One region of the Citricoccus sp. K5 genome, then DNA from elsewhere that is predicted to be linked to it. Evidence: riboswitches for the same ligand, from Rfam matches in the RefSeq annotation. Region 1 holds a riboswitch; each other region holds the start of a gene.
The links. A riboswitch is a leader RNA that binds a small molecule or an ion and turns the genes downstream of it on or off. The one in region 1 is predicted to bind S-adenosylmethionine.

Region 2: another riboswitch for S-adenosylmethionine. It lies ahead of BOSE125_RS15025 (ABC transporter ATP-binding protein); the one in region 1 lies ahead of BOSE125_RS11945 (flavin reductase family protein).
Region 3: another riboswitch for S-adenosylmethionine. It lies ahead of BOSE125_RS14940 (acyl-CoA dehydrogenase); the one in region 1 lies ahead of BOSE125_RS11945 (flavin reductase family protein).
Region 4: another riboswitch for S-adenosylmethionine. It lies ahead of BOSE125_RS14990 (AMP-binding protein); the one in region 1 lies ahead of BOSE125_RS11945 (flavin reductase family protein).

What each region holds. Positions count from the first base shown of each region.
Region 1 is NZ_LR732817.1:2,663,362-2,667,952, reverse strand. It holds gene BOSE125_RS11960 (aldo/keto reductase family protein) at 1-66, opposite strand, end outside; gene BOSE125_RS11955 (cold-shock protein) at 194-397, opposite strand; gene BOSE125_RS11950 (RNA-binding S4 domain-containing protein) at 646-1,134, opposite strand; gene BOSE125_RS11945 (flavin reductase family protein) at 1,200-1,757, opposite strand; SAM riboswitch class IV at 1,831-1,950, opposite strand; gene hisD (histidinol dehydrogenase) at 2,073-3,380, opposite strand; gene BOSE125_RS11935 (mechanosensitive ion channel family protein) at 3,484-4,591, shown strand, end outside.
Region 2 is NZ_LR732817.1:3,337,253-3,341,843, reverse strand. It holds gene BOSE125_RS15035 (helix-turn-helix transcriptional regulator) at 30-317, opposite strand; gene map (type I methionyl aminopeptidase) at 421-1,203, shown strand; SAM riboswitch class I at 1,437-1,548, shown strand; gene BOSE125_RS15025 (ABC transporter ATP-binding protein) at 1,542-2,384, shown strand; gene BOSE125_RS15020 (aliphatic sulfonate ABC transporter substrate-binding protein) at 2,541-3,560, shown strand; gene BOSE125_RS15015 (ABC transporter permease) at 3,557-4,474, shown strand; gene BOSE125_RS15010 (OsmC family protein) at 4,571-4,591, shown strand, end outside.
Region 3 is NZ_LR732817.1:3,314,354-3,318,944, reverse strand. It holds gene BOSE125_RS14945 (MFS transporter) at 1-764, opposite strand, end outside; gene BOSE125_RS14940 (acyl-CoA dehydrogenase) at 764-2,071, opposite strand; SAM riboswitch class I at 2,175-2,269, opposite strand; gene BOSE125_RS14935 (BTAD domain-containing putative transcriptional regulator) at 2,351-4,180, opposite strand; gene BOSE125_RS14930 (SDR family NAD(P)-dependent oxidoreductase) at 4,377-4,591, shown strand, end outside.
Region 4 is NZ_LR732817.1:3,330,074-3,334,664, forward strand. It holds gene BOSE125_RS14990 (AMP-binding protein) at 1-2,038, opposite strand, end outside; SAM riboswitch class I at 2,051-2,170, opposite strand; gene BOSE125_RS14995 (sodium:proton antiporter) at 2,286-3,974, shown strand; gene BOSE125_RS15000 (GNAT family N-acetyltransferase) at 4,034-4,591, opposite strand, start outside.

The DNA of each region.
Region 1 (4,591 bases):
GAGCCAGTTGCCGTAGATGATCTCTGAGATCTTGAGCCCGCTGTGGCCCAGGTAACGAAATTTCATGGTTGTACCCTAGACCGGATTCCGTTTCAGTGGTGCGCTGACATGGCGCGTTGGTCACAGCAGAACGGCCACCGTCCCCGAGGGGAGAGTGGCCGTTCTGGAGCCTGAAGGGTTCAGGCGAGCTCGATCAGAGCGGGCGGACTGCAGCAGCCTGCATGCCCTTGGGGCCCTGCTGGGACTCGAACTCGACCTTCTGGTCTTCCTGCAGTTCGCGGAAGCCATTGCCCTCGATGGCGGAGAAGTGAACGAAGATGTCAGCGGACTGGTCGTCCGGAGAGATGAAGCCGTAGCCCTTCTCTGCGTTGAACCACTTGACGGTACCGGTAGCCATGATGGGCCCTTTCCTGAGGTTGTAAACCCGTCGGTCTTCCGACGGGGGCGAAGCGGCGTGTGCGAAACCGCTTCCTACAACGCCCCGAACGGCCCGAGGGCCAACCGGTCCGCAGTGGTGACGGACTTACTGCTACTACTACTTCTGTGTCACATAATACGGGAGAAACCGCGGAACTGAAGCCCTCAATTTCCACTGTGGGCATTCTTTTCCCGGTGTTCATCTGAGCCCATCATCGGTCCAGCAGCTCACTGGCGATCGAGGCCGCGATCGATGCTGAGATCGAGATCGGGCTCTGCGTCAGACTCAGGAGCGGCACGGCCGCGGAGCCGGTCCAGCTGGCGCCGGTCTCGCTTGGTGGGCCGGCCTGCACCCCGGTCTCGGCGGGGCACGGCCAGCAGTTCCCGGGGCACGGGTTCCGGGGAGTGGTCGAGGTAGTGCCGGACAGCCTCCGGAGCGCCGACCCGCTTGGCCACCAGGCCGGTGACCTCGAGGATCCGCTCGCGTCCGGGCAGCCGCAACCGGATGGTGTCGCCCGGCTTGACCGGTTGGGCGGCCTTGGCCGGCTGCCCGTTGAGGCGGACGTGGCCGGCCCGGCACGCCGTGGTGGCGGCCGAACGGGTCTTGTACATGCGCACGCCCCAGAGCCAGGCATCCAAGCGGACCGAGCCGGCCGCCGCGGTGCCCGCGCCTGCGGCCGAACCTGGACGCCGCGCGGACGGGGTGGCGGAAGGCATGCCGGACATCCTACCTCCGGACCGGACGCCTGCCCCCGAGGGGCGCTGGGAGGAAGGACGTGAGGCTACTGGTTTCCCTCGGCGGTGCGCAGATTGCGGAAGGCCGAGCGGTGGAACACGATCGGCTCGTGCTCTGCGGAGTGATCGTGCACGCCGTGCACCTCGAGCAGGACCATGGTGTGGTCACCGGCGGGCAGCTCGGAGTAGACGGTGGTGTCCAGCCACAGGGCGGCGCCGTCCAGGAAGATCGCGCCCTCGTCCGTGGACCGGATGTCCAGGCCGGCGAATCGGTCCCCCTCCTTGGACGCGAGCTGACGGCAGACGTCGGTGTGGTCCTCGCCGAGGATGGAGATCCCGATCCGCTCGGCCTGCTTCAGCCGGGGCCAGGTGCGGGAGGTGTTCTGTACGGCGAAGGAGACCAGCGCCGGCTCGAGGGAGACCCCGACGGTGAAGGACGAGGCCACGAGTCCCTCCTTCGAACCGTTGGCGACACCGGCGAGCGCCGCCACGCCGGAGGGGAAGTGGGAGAAGGCCGAGCGAAGAGTCGGCGTGGACAGATCTCGGTTGAGGTCAGTGTCGAGGCCGGGGGCCTGCTGCAGGTCGTGGGTAGCCAGGGCGGTCATGGTGGGTCCTCCGTCCGAAGGCGAATCTGCACGGCGGCACGCCACGGGAACGTCCCGATCGGCACCAGCAGAAACGCGGTACTTGCCTGCCGGGGCATCCGGTAGGCCGAATCCTCACCTGGAGCACCCCACTACTGCGTGAAGAGGGTTGCCGTCCCGCAAGCCAGGGCTGTAACAGCGGGAACTCATGATTCTGGGTCCACACTAACGACGGACTTCCGGAGCGGTCAAAGGGTTTCTCGGACTGTGAACCCCCGTGACCTTCGCCCCGGCATGCCAATGGGGCGAAGCAGCCGCTGAGGATCAGGCAGCGGGTCAGCGGAATCGCAGGGAGACAGCCTCGCCGTGGGCCGGCAACCCCTCCGCCGTGGACAGGGAGGAGATCTTGGTGTCCAGTTCCTTCAGCCCCGTCTCCGTGTAGCGGATGAGCTGCTGCAGGCGCAGGAAGCTCACCGTGTTCAGCCCGGAGGAGTAGCGGGCGGAGCCACCGGTGGGCAGCACGTGGTTGGATCCGGCGGAATAGTCCCCCAGCGGCACGGGCGAATGCGGGCCCACGAACACGGCGCCGGCGTTGGACACCCGGCGGGCCGTCTGCAGGGGGTTCACGGTGTGGACCTCGAGGTGCTCGGCCGCGTAGGCGTCGGCCACGGCCAGCGCCTCGTCCAGGGTCCCCACGAGCAGGATCCCCGACTGCGGGCCGCCCAGGGCCTGGCGGATCTGCTCCTCGTGGAGACTTCCCGGCACCTGACTCTCAATCTCGGCCGCCACATCCCGGGCCAGCTCGGGCGAGGTGGTGATGAGCACGGAGCCGGCCATGGGATCGTGCTCGGCCTGGCTGATGAGGTCGGCGGCCACCCACCGGGCGTCGGCGGTGCCGTCGGCCAGTACGGCGATCTCGGTCGGTCCGGCCTCCGCATCGATGCCGATGGTGCCGAGCAGGGCGCGCTTGGCGGCTGCCACGTAGATGTTGCCCGGCCCCGTGACCATGTCCACGGGGGCACACACTCGGGCGCCGTCGTCGTCCGCCACCCCGTAGGCGAACATGGCCACCGCCTGGGCGCCGCCCGCGGCGTAGACCTCGTCCACGCCGAGCAGGGCGCAGGCCGCGAGGATGACGGGGTGCGGCAGGCCGCCGAAGTCCTTCTGCGGCGGGGAGGCGACCGCGAGCGAGGTGACGCCGGCGGCCTGGGCCGGGACCACGTTCATCACCACGGAGGAGGGGTAGACGGCACGGCCGCCCGGAACGTAGAGGCCCACGCGGTTCACCGGGACCCAGCGGTTCTCGACGACGGCCCCCTCCCCGAGCTCCACCTCCGACCCCGCGGGGACCTGGGCGGCGTGCACCTTGCGGGCGCGGTCGATGGCCTCCTCGAGGGCGGAGCGGACCTCCGGGTCCAGCGACTCGAGCGCCTCGGCGAGCTTCTCGGCCGGCACGGCCAAAGACGGCGGCCGGATCCCATCGAACTGCTCGCCGAGATCCAGCACGGCGCGAGCCCCCTCGGTACGCACCCGGTCCAGGATCGGCATCACCTTTGGCACGGCGGCGGCCACATCGACCTCGGCGCGTGGGAGCACCGTGGCGGGATCGTAGGTGCGGCCGCGCAGGTCCGTGGTGGCAAGCATGGGATGGCTCCTGTGATTCCGAGGGATCGGCTGGTTCCGGTGGTCCAGCGTCCATTCTCCCCCCGTTCAGGAACGTCCGAGAACCAGATGACAGACTGGGGCCATGCCGAGTTTGTCCTTCTTCACCGATCTGTTCACCGCTCCGCCCACCACCACCGTCCTCGCGTCCGGGGCGGGACTGGACTCCGAGCCGACGGCGGAACCGAGCGGGTCCCCGGAGAACATGCAGGACAGCGTCCGCGAGGGGGCCGAAGGCGCCGTCGACTCGCTCGGACCGTTCTGGGGGATGCTCTCCACGGTGGCGATCTCCGTGGCGTTCGCGCTGGCCGTGCTGGTGGTCGCCTGGCTGCTGGTCAACGCCCTGCTGCGCCGCAAGCCACAGCTGCGCAACCAGGTCGCCCGGTGCCGGGTACCGGTGGCGGTCGCGGCGGTGCTGCTGGCGGTGCGGATCGCCCTCGGACTGACCGCCTCCGCCTATGCCTGGTTCAACGGCGTGAGCTTCCTGCTGATGGCCGGCATCATCGGCTCCCTCGCCTGGTTGGCGCTGCGCGTCGTGCGGGTCGTCGAAGAGCGGTTGCTCGGCAAGTACGCCTCTGAAGGGGTGGACGACCGCCGTGACCGCAAGATCCGCACCCAGACCGTGCTGCTGCGGCGCGTGATCCAGGCCGCCGTCATCGTCATCGCCGTGTCCATCGTCCTGCTGACCATTCCCCAGGTCCGCGCGGTGGGCGCCGGCCTGCTGGCCTCGGCCGGCGTGATCTCCGTGGTGGCCGGCCTCGCCGTGCAGTCCACCCTGACCAACGTGTTCGCCGGCATCCAGCTGGCATTCACCGATGCGATCCGCGTGGGAGACGTGGTCACCGCGGACGGGGTCTACGGCACCATCGAGGACATCACCCTCTCCTACGTGGTGGTCAAGATCTGGGACGGGCGCCGCGTGATCTACCCCTCCAGCCACTTCACCACCACCCCGTTCGAGAACTGGACCCGCACCGGGTCTGCCTTGTCCGGGACCGTGGAGATCGACGTGGACTGGCGGGTTCCGGTAGACGCCACCCGCGAACGCCTCAAGGCCTTGCTCGCCTCCACCGAGCTCTGGGACGGCAAGGACAGCACCATCCAGGTGAGTGAGGCATTGGGAGGCACGGTGAAGCTCTGGGTGGCGGTCTCCGCCCGCAACGCCGGTGATCTGTGGGACCTGCGTTGCCTCG
Region 2 (4,591 bases), 670 kb from region 1:
TCGGGGCGGCCCCGGACAGTCATCGGAGGTCAGAGTGGTCGCAGCTGGCCCCATCGCCGGAGTTCCAGCGTCTCGGTGAGGGTGATCTCGGCCCACACCGCGTCGAGTGAGAGGCCGAGGACCTCGGCGATGGCCGCAATGGTCGGGAAGGCCGGCGTGGCGACCCGGCCTGATTCGATCTTCCGCAGCGTCTCGGGCGACACCCCGGCATCGAGCGCGACCTCGAGCATCGTGCGCTCCGCCCGAGCACGCCGCAGGAGGGCGCCCAGGCGCTCCCCACGCTCGATTTCTGCAGCACTCAGCGGCAACCTCACCATGGACTCCATTCTAGTTCCAGGTCCGGGATAATATGGCCGGTATAGTTATTGGAACCGGAGATAGTTGTCGGCATCCCAGAGAAGTCCCGTGAAAAGGCAGCGCATGATTGAAATCCTGACCCCCGCCGAGCTGGATCGGGCCCGTGACTCCGGCGCCCTCGTCGCCGAGATTCTCCAAGCCCTGAGGAGCAGGGCCGCCATCGGCACGAATCTCCTGGAAATCAACGAATGGGCCCGCGTCCTGATCATCGAGGCCGGGGCAACCTCCTGCTACGTCGACTACGAGCCCTCCTTCGGGCGGGGGCCCTTCGGGCACTACATCTGCACGGCTGTCAACGACGCCGTGCTGCACGGCAAACCACATGACTACACACTGGCCGACGGCGACCTGCTGACCCTCGACCTCGCGGTCACCCTGCGCGGCATCGCCGCCGATGCCGCCATCAGCTTCATCGTCGGCGATGCCCGCCCCGCCGAGAGCGTCACCTTGATCGAGACCACGGAGCGCGCCCTGGCCGCAGGGATCGCCGCGGCCGGGCCCGGAGCACGCATCGGCGACCTCTCCCACGCCATCGGCTCTGTCCTCAGCGAGGCCGGGTTCGCGGTCAACACCGAGTTCGGCGGCCACGGCATCGGCTCCACGATGCACCAGGACCCTCACGTCCCCAACACCGGGCGGCCCGGGCGCGGCTACGTCCTTCGCCCCGGACTGCTCCTCGCCCTGGAGCCGTGGGCCATGGTGGACACCGATCGACTCGTCACGGATGCCGACGGATGGACGCTCCGCAGCGCGACCGGCTGCCGCACGGCGCACAGCGAACACACGATCGCCATCACCGAGGACGGTGCCGAGATCATCACGGTGCCTTCTCCCGTGCGGGATTGAATCCCTCTGACGTCACATTTCGTCCTGCAGCCCCTGCTCGCAGCCGCTGGGCCGACATCGGCTTCGAAAGTGCCCCCATATGACGCACCATGACGTCAAGCGATCTGCGGCAGAGTAGGCAACAGGGACGGGGAAAACACCGCCGTACAGCCCCTCGACGCCGGTGAACTCGGGATTCGTGGGCTGTTCCGCGCTTGACATGGATACCGCGTGTTCTGCTTCACTGGATGAATCAACCATCCAGAGCGGCCGAGAGATCTGGCTCCGTGACGCCGCAGCAACCTCCCGCGTTTCTCCGGGAAGGTGCTCATGCCAGAGCCGATGGAGCGTGATTCACGGTGACTGCCCTTGCCGAGTCCCTGCCCGGTTCCAGCGTCCTGACGGCGCCGCCGGCCTCGACCACCAGCCTGGCGGTGGAGTTCCGCGATGTCGGCCGGTCCTTTCCGGCCGCCGCCGGCGCACGCACCGTCTTGCGAGACATCAACCTCACCGTGGAGCCGGGCGAGGTCCTGGCCATCATCGGTGCCTCCGGCTGCGGCAAGTCCACCCTGTTGCGGGCCGTGGGCGGCCTGGACACCGGCAACACGGGGCAGATCCTGGTCGGCGGGTCCGCCGTCCGGCCCTACGACTCCCGCACCGCAGTCGGGTTCCAGGAGCCCCGCCTCATGCCCTGGCGCACCATCCACCAGAACGTGGCCCTGGGCTTGCCCCCGAACACGGGCCGCGCGGAGGGCCGCGAGAGCGTCGACCGATTGTTGGAACTGGTGGGCCTGGCCGAACACGCCACCCTTCGGCCCCGGGAGGTCTCCGGCGGCATGGCCCAGCGAACCTCGCTGGCTCGTGCCCTGGCCCGGCGTCCTGGCGTCCTGCTATTGGACGAGCCCTTCGGCGCGCTCGATGCTTTGACGCGATTGCGGATGCAGGACCTGTTGCTGGACATCCATGCCAAGACCGCCACCACGGTCCTGCTCGTCACCCATGACGTGGACGAGGCGCTCCAGCTGGCCGACCGGATCCTGCTGCTCGGCCAGGACCCCGCCCCGGGCGCGGCCCCCGGTGCCACCACCCGCACGATGGTCACCGTCCCCGGTCAACGGCCTCGGGATCGGGGTTCGGCCGAACTGGCCCGGCTCCGATCCGAATTGTTGGCCGGACTGGGCGTGGACGCCCACCGCCACTAGCCGGACCCGGCCAGGGCACCGCTGCGAGCATCCCCCGCCTCCACGTCGCACGGCCCTTTCTGCACGCCCCCCTCTGTACCCGCTGTACCCGACCAATTGCCCCGCGCCACAACCCCTGCCGGCCCGGGAAGCACCGCACCCTTCGAAAGGCACCCCATGCGCTCACGAATCACCCTGTCCGCCGCCACCCTCGCCATCGCGGCTCTCGCCCTCACCGGTTGCGTGGCCGGCGAGGGATCTGGTGGTGAGGCCGCCGAAGCCGGTGCCGGCGGTGGTGCCGAGGGTGGCGAGCTGAACATCGACTACGCCACCTACAATCCGCTCTCCCTGGTCATCAAGGAGAAGGGCTGGCTGGAGGAGGAGCTCTCCGACGAAGGCGTCAGCGTCAACTGGATCCAGTCCGCGGGTTCCAACAAGGCCAACGAGGCCCTGCGTGCCGAGGCCATCGACGTGGGCTCAACGGCCGGCTCCGCCGCCCTGCTCAACCGCGCCAACGGCACCCCGATCAAGACCATCAGCCTCTACTCCCAGCCGGAGTGGGCCGCCCTGGTCACCTCCGCCGATTCGGACATCACCGAGGTCACGGACCTGGTCGGCAAGAACGTGGCGGCCACCAAGGGCACCGACCCCTACTTCTTCCTCATCCAGGCCCTCGGCGAGGCCGGCGTGGACGAATCCGACGTCACCGTGCAGAACCTCCAGCATGCCGACGGCAACGCCGCCCTGAACAACGGATCCGTGGACGCCTGGTCCGGGCTGGACCCGATCATGGCCGGGGCCGAGGCCGAGGGTGCCGAGCTGTTCTACCGCAACGTCGACTTCAACACCTACGGCTTCCTCAACGCCACGGAGTCCTTCCTCGAGGAATCCCCCGAGCTGGCTCAAACGGTGGTGGACGTCTACGAGCAGGCCCGTGAGTGGGCCCTCGAGAACCCAGAGGAGACCGCGTCGATCCTCGCCGAGGTGGCCGGCCTCGAGCAAGACGTGGCCACCATCGTCATCGAGGAGCGTTCCAACCTGGACGTGGACCCGGTCCCCGGCCAGGAACAACTGGACGTCCTTGAGGTCGTCGGCCCGATCCTGGTGGAAACCGGTGACGTGGCCAGCCAGGAGAACGTGGACAAGGCCCTCGCCGAACTCCTCGAGCCCTCGTTCGCCGAAGAAGCCACGCAGTGAGCTCCCTCGTCTCCCCCGAACACCTGACCCCGGCATCGCATAGGGCTGACGAGGTGGCGGGGCGCCGCAACCGGGGCTCGACGCCGGCCGGCCGGGGTTACGGCTCGAGCTCCCGGAACGGCGGTGGTCCCGCCACCGGCCGGGGCACCCGCGGGATCTTGGGCACCCCGGCCGGCCGGGCCGTCGTCGGGCTTCTGCTGCCCGTGGTGCTGGTCGTCGCCTGGTGGGCTGCGACGGCTGCCGGCTTGTTCTCGCCGGTGCAGCTTCCCTCGCCGGCCTCGGTGGTCAGTGCGGGGATCGATCTGGCCGCCGACGGATCCCTGTGGCACCACATCGCCATCTCAGTGCAGCGGGTGCTGCTCGGCTTCGTGATGGGCGGGGTCCTCGGCCTGCTCATCGGCTCCATCCTCGGACTCTCCACCTGGGCCGATGCCCTGCTTGCGCCCCTGATCGGAGCGATTCGCGCGGTGCCGTCGCTGGCGTGGGTGCCTCTGCTGATCCTGTGGATGGGCATCGGTGAGGACTCGAAGGTGACATTGATCGTGATCGGCGCGTTCTTCCCGATCTTCACGAACGTATATGCGGCGCTCAAGCATGTGGACCCGCACCTCGTGGAGGCTGGCCGCGCCTTCGGCTATCACGGCCTGCGCCTGCTGCGGACCGTCCAGTTGCCCGCCGTGGTGCCCTCCGTGTTCTCCGGCCTGCGGCTGGCGCTCGCCCAGGCGTGGCTGTTCCTGGTGGCCGCGGAACTCATCGCCTCCTCCATGGGCCTGGGGTTCCTGCTCACCGACTCGCAGAACAATGGCCGTACGGATCGATTGGTCCTCGCCATCATCCTGCTCGCCGTGATCGGCAAGATCACCGACTCGATCCTCGGTTTCGTGGAGCAGAAGGCCAATAAGCGCTGGGCGTGACGCCGGCGAGGTTCGGATCCATCACTTGCGGGCAGAGAACAGTACGGTTCCCTGCCCGCAAAGTGGTGTTCGCCTGGGGGTCCTACAATGACGGCCGTGTCCTCCTCTGAGCCCTTC
Region 3 (4,591 bases), 650 kb from region 1:
TAGTAGATGGCGTTCTGGGCCAGGCGCAGGCCGATGGTGACCAGCAGTGGCCGCCGGTGATGGACCAGCAGCTCCTTCAGGGGTGCCTTGGCCACGTTGCCCGAGGCCTGGTGCTCCAGGAACTCCGGGGCATCGGCCACGCCGAGCCGGATCCACAGGCCCACGGCCACCAGGAGGGCGGAGAGCAGGAACGGGATGCGCCAGCCGAAGGCGGCGAACTGCTCGGCGCTCATGATGTTCTGCATGATGAAGAACGCGCCGGTGGCCAGCAGCATGCCGGCGGAGGAGCCGATCTGGGTGAAGGATCCGAAGAAGCCGCGGTGCCGTGCGGGAGCGTGCTCCACGCTCAGCAGCGCCGAACCGCCCCATTCGGCCCCGGCGGACAGGCCCTGGAGGATCCGCAGGAACACTAGCCCGACGACGGCCCACCAGCCGATGACCTCGAAGGTGGGCATCAGCCCGATCAGGGTGGAGGCCACCCCCATCAGCACCAGGGACGCCACGAGCAGCGCCTTGCGGCCGATCCGGTCCCCCAGGTGGCCTGCGATGATCCCGCCGAGCGGCCGGGCGATCACCCCGACGGCGAGGGTCGCGAAGGAGGCGACGATGCCGCCGAGTTCGGTGGCCATCGGGAAGAACTGGACGTTGAAGATCAGCGCCGCAGCCGTGCCGTAGAGGTAGAAGTCGTACCACTCGATGGTGGTGCCGGCGAAGGCGGAGGCCAGGATCCGCTTCTTGCCGGAGAGGATGTTCGTGGCGCCCATCAGCCCTGGCCGCCCTTCGCATCGCCGATCGCATTGAGGCCCTCGGGCAGGGTCCCGTTGATCCAGTAGTCCCCCAGGGACCGGGCACGGAAGGCGATGGGGTTGTGCGTGGCCACGGTCTGGGCGTTGCGCCAGTGGCGGTCCATGGCCTTCTTCGTGGACGTGGCGGAGGCGCCCACGGTGAGGAACAGGTCCTGGGCGGCTCCGATGCCCAGTTCGGGCACCGTGATGGTGGCGTGTTCGATGGCCAGCTCGGAACCGTAGAGCTCGGCGGGGACGTCTCCGGTGAAGTCCGGGCGGTCGGCCCCGACGGCCTCGGCGGCCGTGATGCCGGCGTCCAGGGCGCGGGCGGCGTGGAGCACCGTGGCCTCGGCGGTGAAGGCCTTCGCGGCAATGCGTCCGGCGGCCTCCTGGATCAGCGGATCCTCGCGGAACGGCAGGCCGGAACCGGTGTTGAAGGTGCGTTTGCGGGAGGCGATGGTCGCCACGGCATCCCGGCGGGAGGCGCGGGCGATCCCGGCCAGGACCGCCAGCAGCACGAGTTGGAAGAAGGCGGCCTCGTGAACGGCCTCGGCGGAGCCCGGCACGCGGTCGAGCACCCCGTGGGCGGGGACCGTGACCTTCGTGAAGGTCGCGGTTCCGGTGCCCGTGAGCTTCTGCCCGAAGCCGTCCCAGTCGTCCTCCAGGACCACTCCCTCGGCGTCGGTGGCCACCACGGCGAACTGACGGCCGTCGAGCGGCCCGCCGTCGGCGTCGGCACGGGCGGCCGAGACGCGGGTGTAGTCGGAGAAGATGGAGGCGGTGGCGTAGAACTTCTGTCCGTTGAGCTCCATGCCGCCGGCGGTCGGGGTCAGCGTGGTGTTCAGACCGCCCAGCGCATTGCCGCCCTTCTCCGTGGAGGCGTTGCCCACCGTGGCGCCCGCCAGGACCAGCGGATACCAGACGTCCTGGACCTCCCGCGGCTGGAAGCGGAGGGCCTCGAGGAAACCGTAGTGCGAGCGGTAGATGTGGGCCACGTTGGAATCGGCCTCGGCCAGGTCGATCAGCAGGTGGAAGAAGTCCTGGAGGCTGACCTCCGGACCACCGTGGGCCACGGGGACCCTCAGGGTCCCGAACCCGGCTTCGTCGAGGCTCCGGACGGCGTCGAAGGGCAGCTCGCGGTTCAACTCCCGGGCCAGGGACCCCGCCGCGATGTCCTCGAAGAGCGGCTGGAAGTGCCTCTTGAGACCGGCGTAGTCCGTGGGCAGGCCGCCGCTGAGGTTCGCGCCGGGCTGGACGGCGGCGATGGTGCGGGGTGTCGCGGTCATTCGGTGGTCCTCTCGGTCTCACCGAAGGATTCCCGTGGCGGGGTCCAGACCGTGCTGGGTCATTCGAAGCGACAACGTTCAGGGAACCGCTTCAGCCGTGGGATCTCCATCGGTCCTGGCGGTAGCACCCGGCTGGGGAATCCCCACGGGTTGCTGCGGCGTCGACGAGCCAGGTCTCTCGGCCGCTCTGGATGGTTACCCGCCCACGTTAACGGACATCGGCGCTCCAGTGCTGTGTCTGGCGTCACGTCGCTTCACACAGTGTGTCGAGGGAAGTACTCAGCTCCGGCCGTCGAACGCAGCCGCCCTGAGCCGGTCAAGCAGCGGTGCGATCGGGCCGAGGTCGATGGCCCCGCTGCCGCCCGCTCGCTCGCCTGCCGCTGGCAGAAGGGCGTCGTACGCACGACGAGCGGCGAGGTCGTGTCCGCTCTCGACCGCCGCGAGGCCCGTCAGGAACCATGCCACCTCGAGCATCAGGTCGTCCGGGGGATCTGGAACCGCATCGAGAGCGGCGGCGGCCTCCTCGCGCCGCCCCTGCCTGGCCAGGAGCAACGGCCTGGCCCACGGTTCGTAGGGTCCGAACCGGCTGTCAGGGAGCTCCGTCCCGGTTCGAACAGCCCGGGTAAGTTCTGCCAGTCCGGACAACCCGTCCCTGAATCCAGGCATCTCCGTTCCTTCCGGTGGTGGAGGGCGGCCCATGAAGGACCACCGGAACCACGCGGTGAAGACAGAAGCCAGCGGACGATCGAAGCGTTCTGCGAGTGCGTCGATGAGGTCGGCCTGCCGAGAAGCCGCCGCTACGTCGTCGAGGGCACAGAGCGCCTGCATCCTGATCAGTCGTCCCTCGATCTCGAAAGTCGGCAATTCCGCGCCGACGGCGGCAGCAACGATCTCAGCACCGAGCATGTCGCGAGTCCCTGCCTGGCCTGCCGTCTCGAAGCTCTGCAGATAGCGTGAGCTGAGGGCAAAACACAACAGGGCGGCGTCGCCAAGCCGCCGTGCGATTCGCTCTGCCTCGGCAGCCTCGGCGAGTCGGTTCGCGGTGCCACGGGACTCCATGGCGATGGTGGCGAGGAGTCGCGCCCGCAACCGGTCAGATGCGCCAAGCGGCAGGGCCGTCAGCGTTCGGAGGGCCACCTCGACGATCGCCGTCGAACGCGCGGGATCGTCCGACCTGGTCCAGCTTCCCGGCACGTCGAAACCGCCGATGACTCGGGCCGCCACTTCCGGATCGCCGACATGCTCGGCGGCGGCGATCACGGCGGTGCGCTGTTCCGCCGCCACCTCAACGGCGCCGGAGACCGCGAGGAGGGGCAGGAGCGCAGTGGCGCTTTCGAGTTGGGTCCGCTGACTGGTCCGTGCCTGGACTGCGGCGGTCCGCATCAGAATTGACCCGCCGTCCTGGACCTCCAGTGCCGGATCCTGACGCAGGATGCCGCGTTCGAGTTCGGTCAACCGCTCACGTGGATCGGCCCCGGGGCTCCCGATGAGAGTGGTGCGGGCACGGGCGATGATGTCCAGAGCTTCTCCCGGGCGTGCAGACCGGTACAGGGCAAGGGCGAGCAACCTCCAGCCCTCTTCCCGCCACGGGAACTCTTCGATCTGAGCCTCGAGCAGCGCCACGACGTCGTGTGGCCGACCCAGCGTGAGGCGAATTTCTGCCAGTTGCTCCACGGCTCCCGCCCGCAGTCTCTCGACCCGAGCCCTCTCACTCTTGGCCCACGGTTGCCGTCTGAACTCCTCGAAGGCAGTTCCGCGCCACTCGTCCAACGCGGCAGACAACAACGGTTCGCTGACTTCGGGGCTCCTGCCGTCTGCGGCCCGAATGGCCTGCTCGGCGCGCCAGAGATCGACCGCCGCGGGCACGGGCCTCAGGGCATAGCCGTCACCCTCGGTCACGAGAATCTCCGAAGGGACTCGCGGAGGACGCTGTGGCTCGAGCACTTTCCTGATCTCACCGACGAACGTTCGCACGGCCCCCACCGCGCCGTCAGGGGGATCTTCCCACAAATCCTCGACCAGCCCGCCCGTGGACACTGCCCGCCCCTGCGCGGTTATCAGGATCCCGAGGATCTCGCGATGCCGGGCCCGGGAGAGGCGTAGGGGCACGCCCTCGATCTCGGCACGGACCTGACCGAGGACACAGATCCGAAGCTCGCTCACCCGCTCATGTTACTTATCCGCCCTCGTCCACTGATTCAGGGCTGATCCAGGTGCGGCACCGTGGCGTTCAACGGTGCTGACGGTGTGGGCACCGCCGGCGATCGCCGCCGTGAAACGTGGCCAAGAGGCTTGAAGGAGAAGAATGAATCTGCAGCTCAGCGGGAAGAAGGCGTTCATCAGTGGTTCCTCCCAGGGGATCGGCTTGGCGATTGCGAGAGCGTTGGCCAGAGAAGGCGCTGACGTGACACTCAACGGCCGGGATCCCTTGAAACTCTCCGATGCGGTTGAGTCGTTGCGGACCGAGTTGCCCGAGGTCGCCGTCGAAGGCGTGGCTGCCGATTTTTCCGATCCGCGTCA
Region 4 (4,591 bases), 670 kb from region 1:
CGGATCGCGTCTTCGGCACGTCCGGCACGAAGACCACCTCCCGCGGCTTGGCCACCGGGCCGATCACCGTGCCCACGTGGCGGCGCAATGCCTCCGCCGGGGTGCAGTCCTCCGGCACGGCAGCCCCGCCCCCCTCGGCGTAGCCCGCGTGGGCCACCACGAAGGCGACGGCGGCGTGCCCGGTCTTGGCATCCGGCACGGGGCAGACGCCGGCCTCCACCACGCCGGGGTGGGAGACCAGTGCCGACTCGATCTCGATGGTGGACAGGCGGTGGCCGGAGATGTTGATGACGTCGTCGATGCGGCCCAGGATCCAGATGTCCCCGTCCTCGTCATACTTCGCGCCGTCCCCGGCCAGGAACCAGCCCTGCTCGGCGTAGTCCTTCCAATAGGAGGAGAAGTAGCGCCGTGGATTGCCCCAGACGGTGCGGGCCATGGACGGCCCGGTGCGGGTGATCACGGCCTTGCCCTGCAGGCCGGCGGCCACGGGCGCGCCGGAGTCGTCCACCACGGCCACGTCCACGCCCGGCAGCGGACGGGAACCGCAGCCGGGCTTGAACCGCTCATCGTCCTGCCGGGGGGAGAGGATGGTCGCACCGGTCTCGGACTGCCACCAGGTGTCCACCATGGGCACGCCCACGGAACCATCGCGCGGGACCTGCGCGCCGGCGTCGTTGGTCTGTTCCTGGAGTTCCCCGTCCAACGTGGACAGCCGGTCCCGGCCGATCTGCGTGCGCGCCCAGGTCCAGGCCTCCGGGTTCACGGCCTCGCCGACGGTGCCGACAAGGCGGATGGAGGACAGGTCGTAGTCCGTGGGGATGCCCTCCGGGAACCAGCCCATGAGGGAGCGCACGAGCGTCGGCGCCGTGTAGTACGAGGTCACGCCGTAACGCTCGATGACCTCGAAGTGCCGGCCCGGGTGCGGTGCGTTCGGCACCCCCTCGTAGATGACCTGGGTGACGCCGTTGGAGAGCGGCCCGTAGATCTCGTAGGTGTGGGCGGTGACCCAGGCCAGGTCCGCCGTGCACCAGTGGACGTCCTGATCCCGCGCGGTGACATCCGGGTTGGAGAACAGGTAGTCGTAGGACCAGGAGGTCTGGACCAGGTACCCGCCGGAGGTGTGCACCAGCCCCTTGGGCTGACCCGTGGTGCCGGAGGTGTACATGATGAACAGCGGCGTCTCGGCATCGAAGAACTCGGGGGTGTGGGTCTCCGGCTGGCGGTCCACGATCTCGTGCCACCAGACGTCCCGGCCCTCGACCCAGTCCACATCTGTGTGTCCGGTGCGGTTGAGCACCAGCACGTGCTCGATGTTGTTCTCACCGGAGACGGCCTCGTCCGCGTTGGCCTTGACCGGGACGGCCTTCCCACGGCGGAACTGGCCCTCGGAGGTCACCAGCAGCTTGGCGCCGGTGTCCTCCACGCGGAACTTCAGCGCCTCGGCGGAGAAGCCGCCGAACACGAGCGAGTGCACTGCGCCGATCCGGGCGCAGGCCAGGGTGATGACGATGGTCTCCACCAGCACGGGCAGGTAGACGACCACGCGGTCGCCCTTCCCGATGCCCAATTCGGTCAGCGCGTTCGCCGCCTGGCTGACCTCCTTCTGCAACTGCGCGTAGGTCACGGCGCGGCGGTCGCCGGGCTCACCCTCGAAGTACAGCGCGACCTTGTCACCGCGGCCGGCTGTCACGTGCCGGTCCACGCAGTTCACCGCGACGTTGAGGGTGCCGCCCTCGAACCATCGGATCTCCGGACCGCGCTCGGCCACCGGGTCCGGGGCCGTCCAGGAGTGGGTGTTGTTCCACGGCGTCTGCCAGTCGAGGCGGCGCGCGGCCTGGTCCCAGAAGGCGAGGCGGTCGGCCTCGTCCACCGGTTGGCCGTCGCCCAGGCCGCCGTGGAGCAGGTTCCCGGGGCGGCCTGGGTGGGCGGTGGTGTCGGCGGCGTTCAGGACAGAGCCCGGCAGGGGGCCCGGCAGCGGAGCGGGGGAGGCGCCGGTTTCGGCGGTGGTGGTGGTCGTGGTGTTCGGGGCAACAGACAAGACAGAACCTTCTTTCCATCGAATCTGGCGGTAGCACCTGGTGGCCGATGCCGAGCCCGGAAAGGGGCCGGCGTCGACCACGGGTTGCTGCGGCGTCACAGAGCCAGATCTCTCGGCCGCTCGGGATGGTCGATTCCACTGTACGTCCGGGTCCCGGGCCCGTACCAAACCGGTGAAGCCGTGCTACGGCGCCGGGATTAGTCTGGACGGGCAGTGGTGACGCCAGCCACCGGAACGGGGAGGCCCCTTGGAAGAATTCGCACTGCTGGCCGTGGCCGGCGTCCTGATCATCGTCCTCGTGTCACTCTTCGCCCCGAAGCTGGGCGTGGCCGCACCCATCCTGCTGGTCATCGTCGGCATCGGCTGCAGCCTGATCCCCGGGGCACCCAGGATCCTGCTGGAGCCGGAGTGGATCCTCATGATCGCGCTGCCGCCGATCCTCTACTCGGCCGCGGTCAACGTCCCCATCACGGATTTCCGCCGGGACCTCGAGACGATCAGCGCCTTGTCCGTCCTGCTAGTGATCGCCTCCGCCTTCGCCACCGGTTGGCTGATCTGGTGGGTGCTGCCGGACATCGGCTTCGCCGCGGCGGTGGCACTGGGGGCCGTGATCAGCCCGCCGGACGCCGTGGCTGCGACCTCCATCGGCAAGAAGCTGGGGCTGCCGCCGCGGCTGGTGATGATCCTCGAGGGGGAGGGGCTGGTCAACGACGCCACGGCGCTCGTCATGCTCCGCACCGCCATTGCCGCCACCGCCGGCAGCATCACGTTCTGGGGCGCCATCGGTGACTTCGCCTACGCGGTCATCGCGGGGGTGGCAGTCGGGCTGCTGGTCGGCGGCCTCACGGTGTGGGCCCGGTCCCGGATCCGCCAGCAGCCGGTGCTCACCACCGCGATCTCCCTGACCGTGCCGTTCCTGGCCTACATGCCGGCGGAGAACCTGCACGCCTCGGGCGTCATCGCTGTGGTGGCGGCCGGGCTGGTCACCGGCCATCAGGCGCCCAAACGCTTCAGTGCCGTGGACCGCATCACCGACCGCACCAATTGGCGGACCATCCAGTTGCTGCTGGAGAACGGCGTGTTCCTGCTGATGGGCTTCGAGATCACCTCGATCGTCGCGGATGCCGAGTCCTCCGGCCGGGGGCTGTGGATGGCCGTTGCCCTCGCGGCCGCCTGCACCGTGATCCTCTTCGGGGTCCGCATCCTGTTCGTGGTCCCGCTGATCGCGCACCTGCGGGCCCGTCAGCGCCGGATACCCGAGGTCGCCGAGCAACTGGACGCCGCCCTGGAAGCCGTCGCCGAGGGTGAGCAGGACGCCAATCCACGGCGCGCGTCGAGGCTGCAGCGGTGGCGTGCGGATGCGCAGTTCCAGGCCACCCACAGCCTCGGGTGGCGCGGTGGTGCCGTACTGGCCTGGTCCGGGATGCGCGGGGCCGTCACCCTGGCGGCGGCCCAGTCGCTGCCCTCGGACATCCCCTACCGGGCCGAGTTGATCCTGATCGCCTTCACCGTCGCCATCATCACCCTGGTGGTCCAGGGCGGCACGCTGCCCCTGCTGATCCGTGTCTTGGGCATCAAGGGCACCAGCGAGGTGGCCGAGGGCCGCGAGGTCACCCGCCTGGCCGAGGAGATCATCGCCGCCCGCCAGGCCTTCCTGGACAATCAGGCGCTGCTGCGGGAGAACGGCAAGCCCTTCGCCCCTGAGGTGCTGGAGCGGACGCGGAGCAGGGGCCTGGCCGCCACGGAGGCGCTGGCGGCCATGGTCAATGACGACGATCCGGACGGTCACGCCCAGCAGCACCGCGAATTGCGCCGCCAGCTCGTGGACGTGGAACAGTCCGTCCTGCTCGACGCGCGGGCCGGCGGCACCTACTCCTCGCACACCTTGCAACGGGCGCAGCATTTCATCGACGCGGAGTCCACGCGGATGCAGTAGCCGCGGGACGGTCCGAGCCTGGGGCGGGGGACCCCGTCCCGGCAGCGGCCGCCCTCGGCTCACGGGCGGTGGGACACCGGGGCGCGGCCCAGCTCCTCGACGGCCAGCATCCGGACGCCCTCGGGATGGCCGGCGGCCTCCAGCACGGAGCCGACGGGATACCGCTCTGGATCGGTCCCGGCCATGAACTCCTCCAGGGCTGCGGCCAGTCCGGCCTCCGGCAGCAGCCGTTGCCCGCGGACGAAGCGCTCCGGCGGGGCCAGAACGAGCAGGAGCATGCCGTAGACGGCGTCCTGCGTCTCGTCGACCGGCGGCTGGAAGTAGGGCACGTCCAGGATCTGCCCACCGAGGCGGGCGTAGAAGCGCAACCGCGCGGCCGGGTCCCCGTGGACGGGGTGGGCCTGATGATGGGTGGGGTGCTCCACCTCGGCGAGCACCACGGAGACCTCAGGGTCCGCGGTGATGCCGGCCAGCAGCCCGGCCAGCAGCGCCGTGCCCACGCCTCGTCCCCGCTGGTCGGCGCGAATGGCGACGTAGCTCAGCAGCACGGCCGGGGAGCCGGTGAAGGTGGCGGTGATGGCCACGGCCACGGGGTCGGAGGGGCCGCCGACCACGTG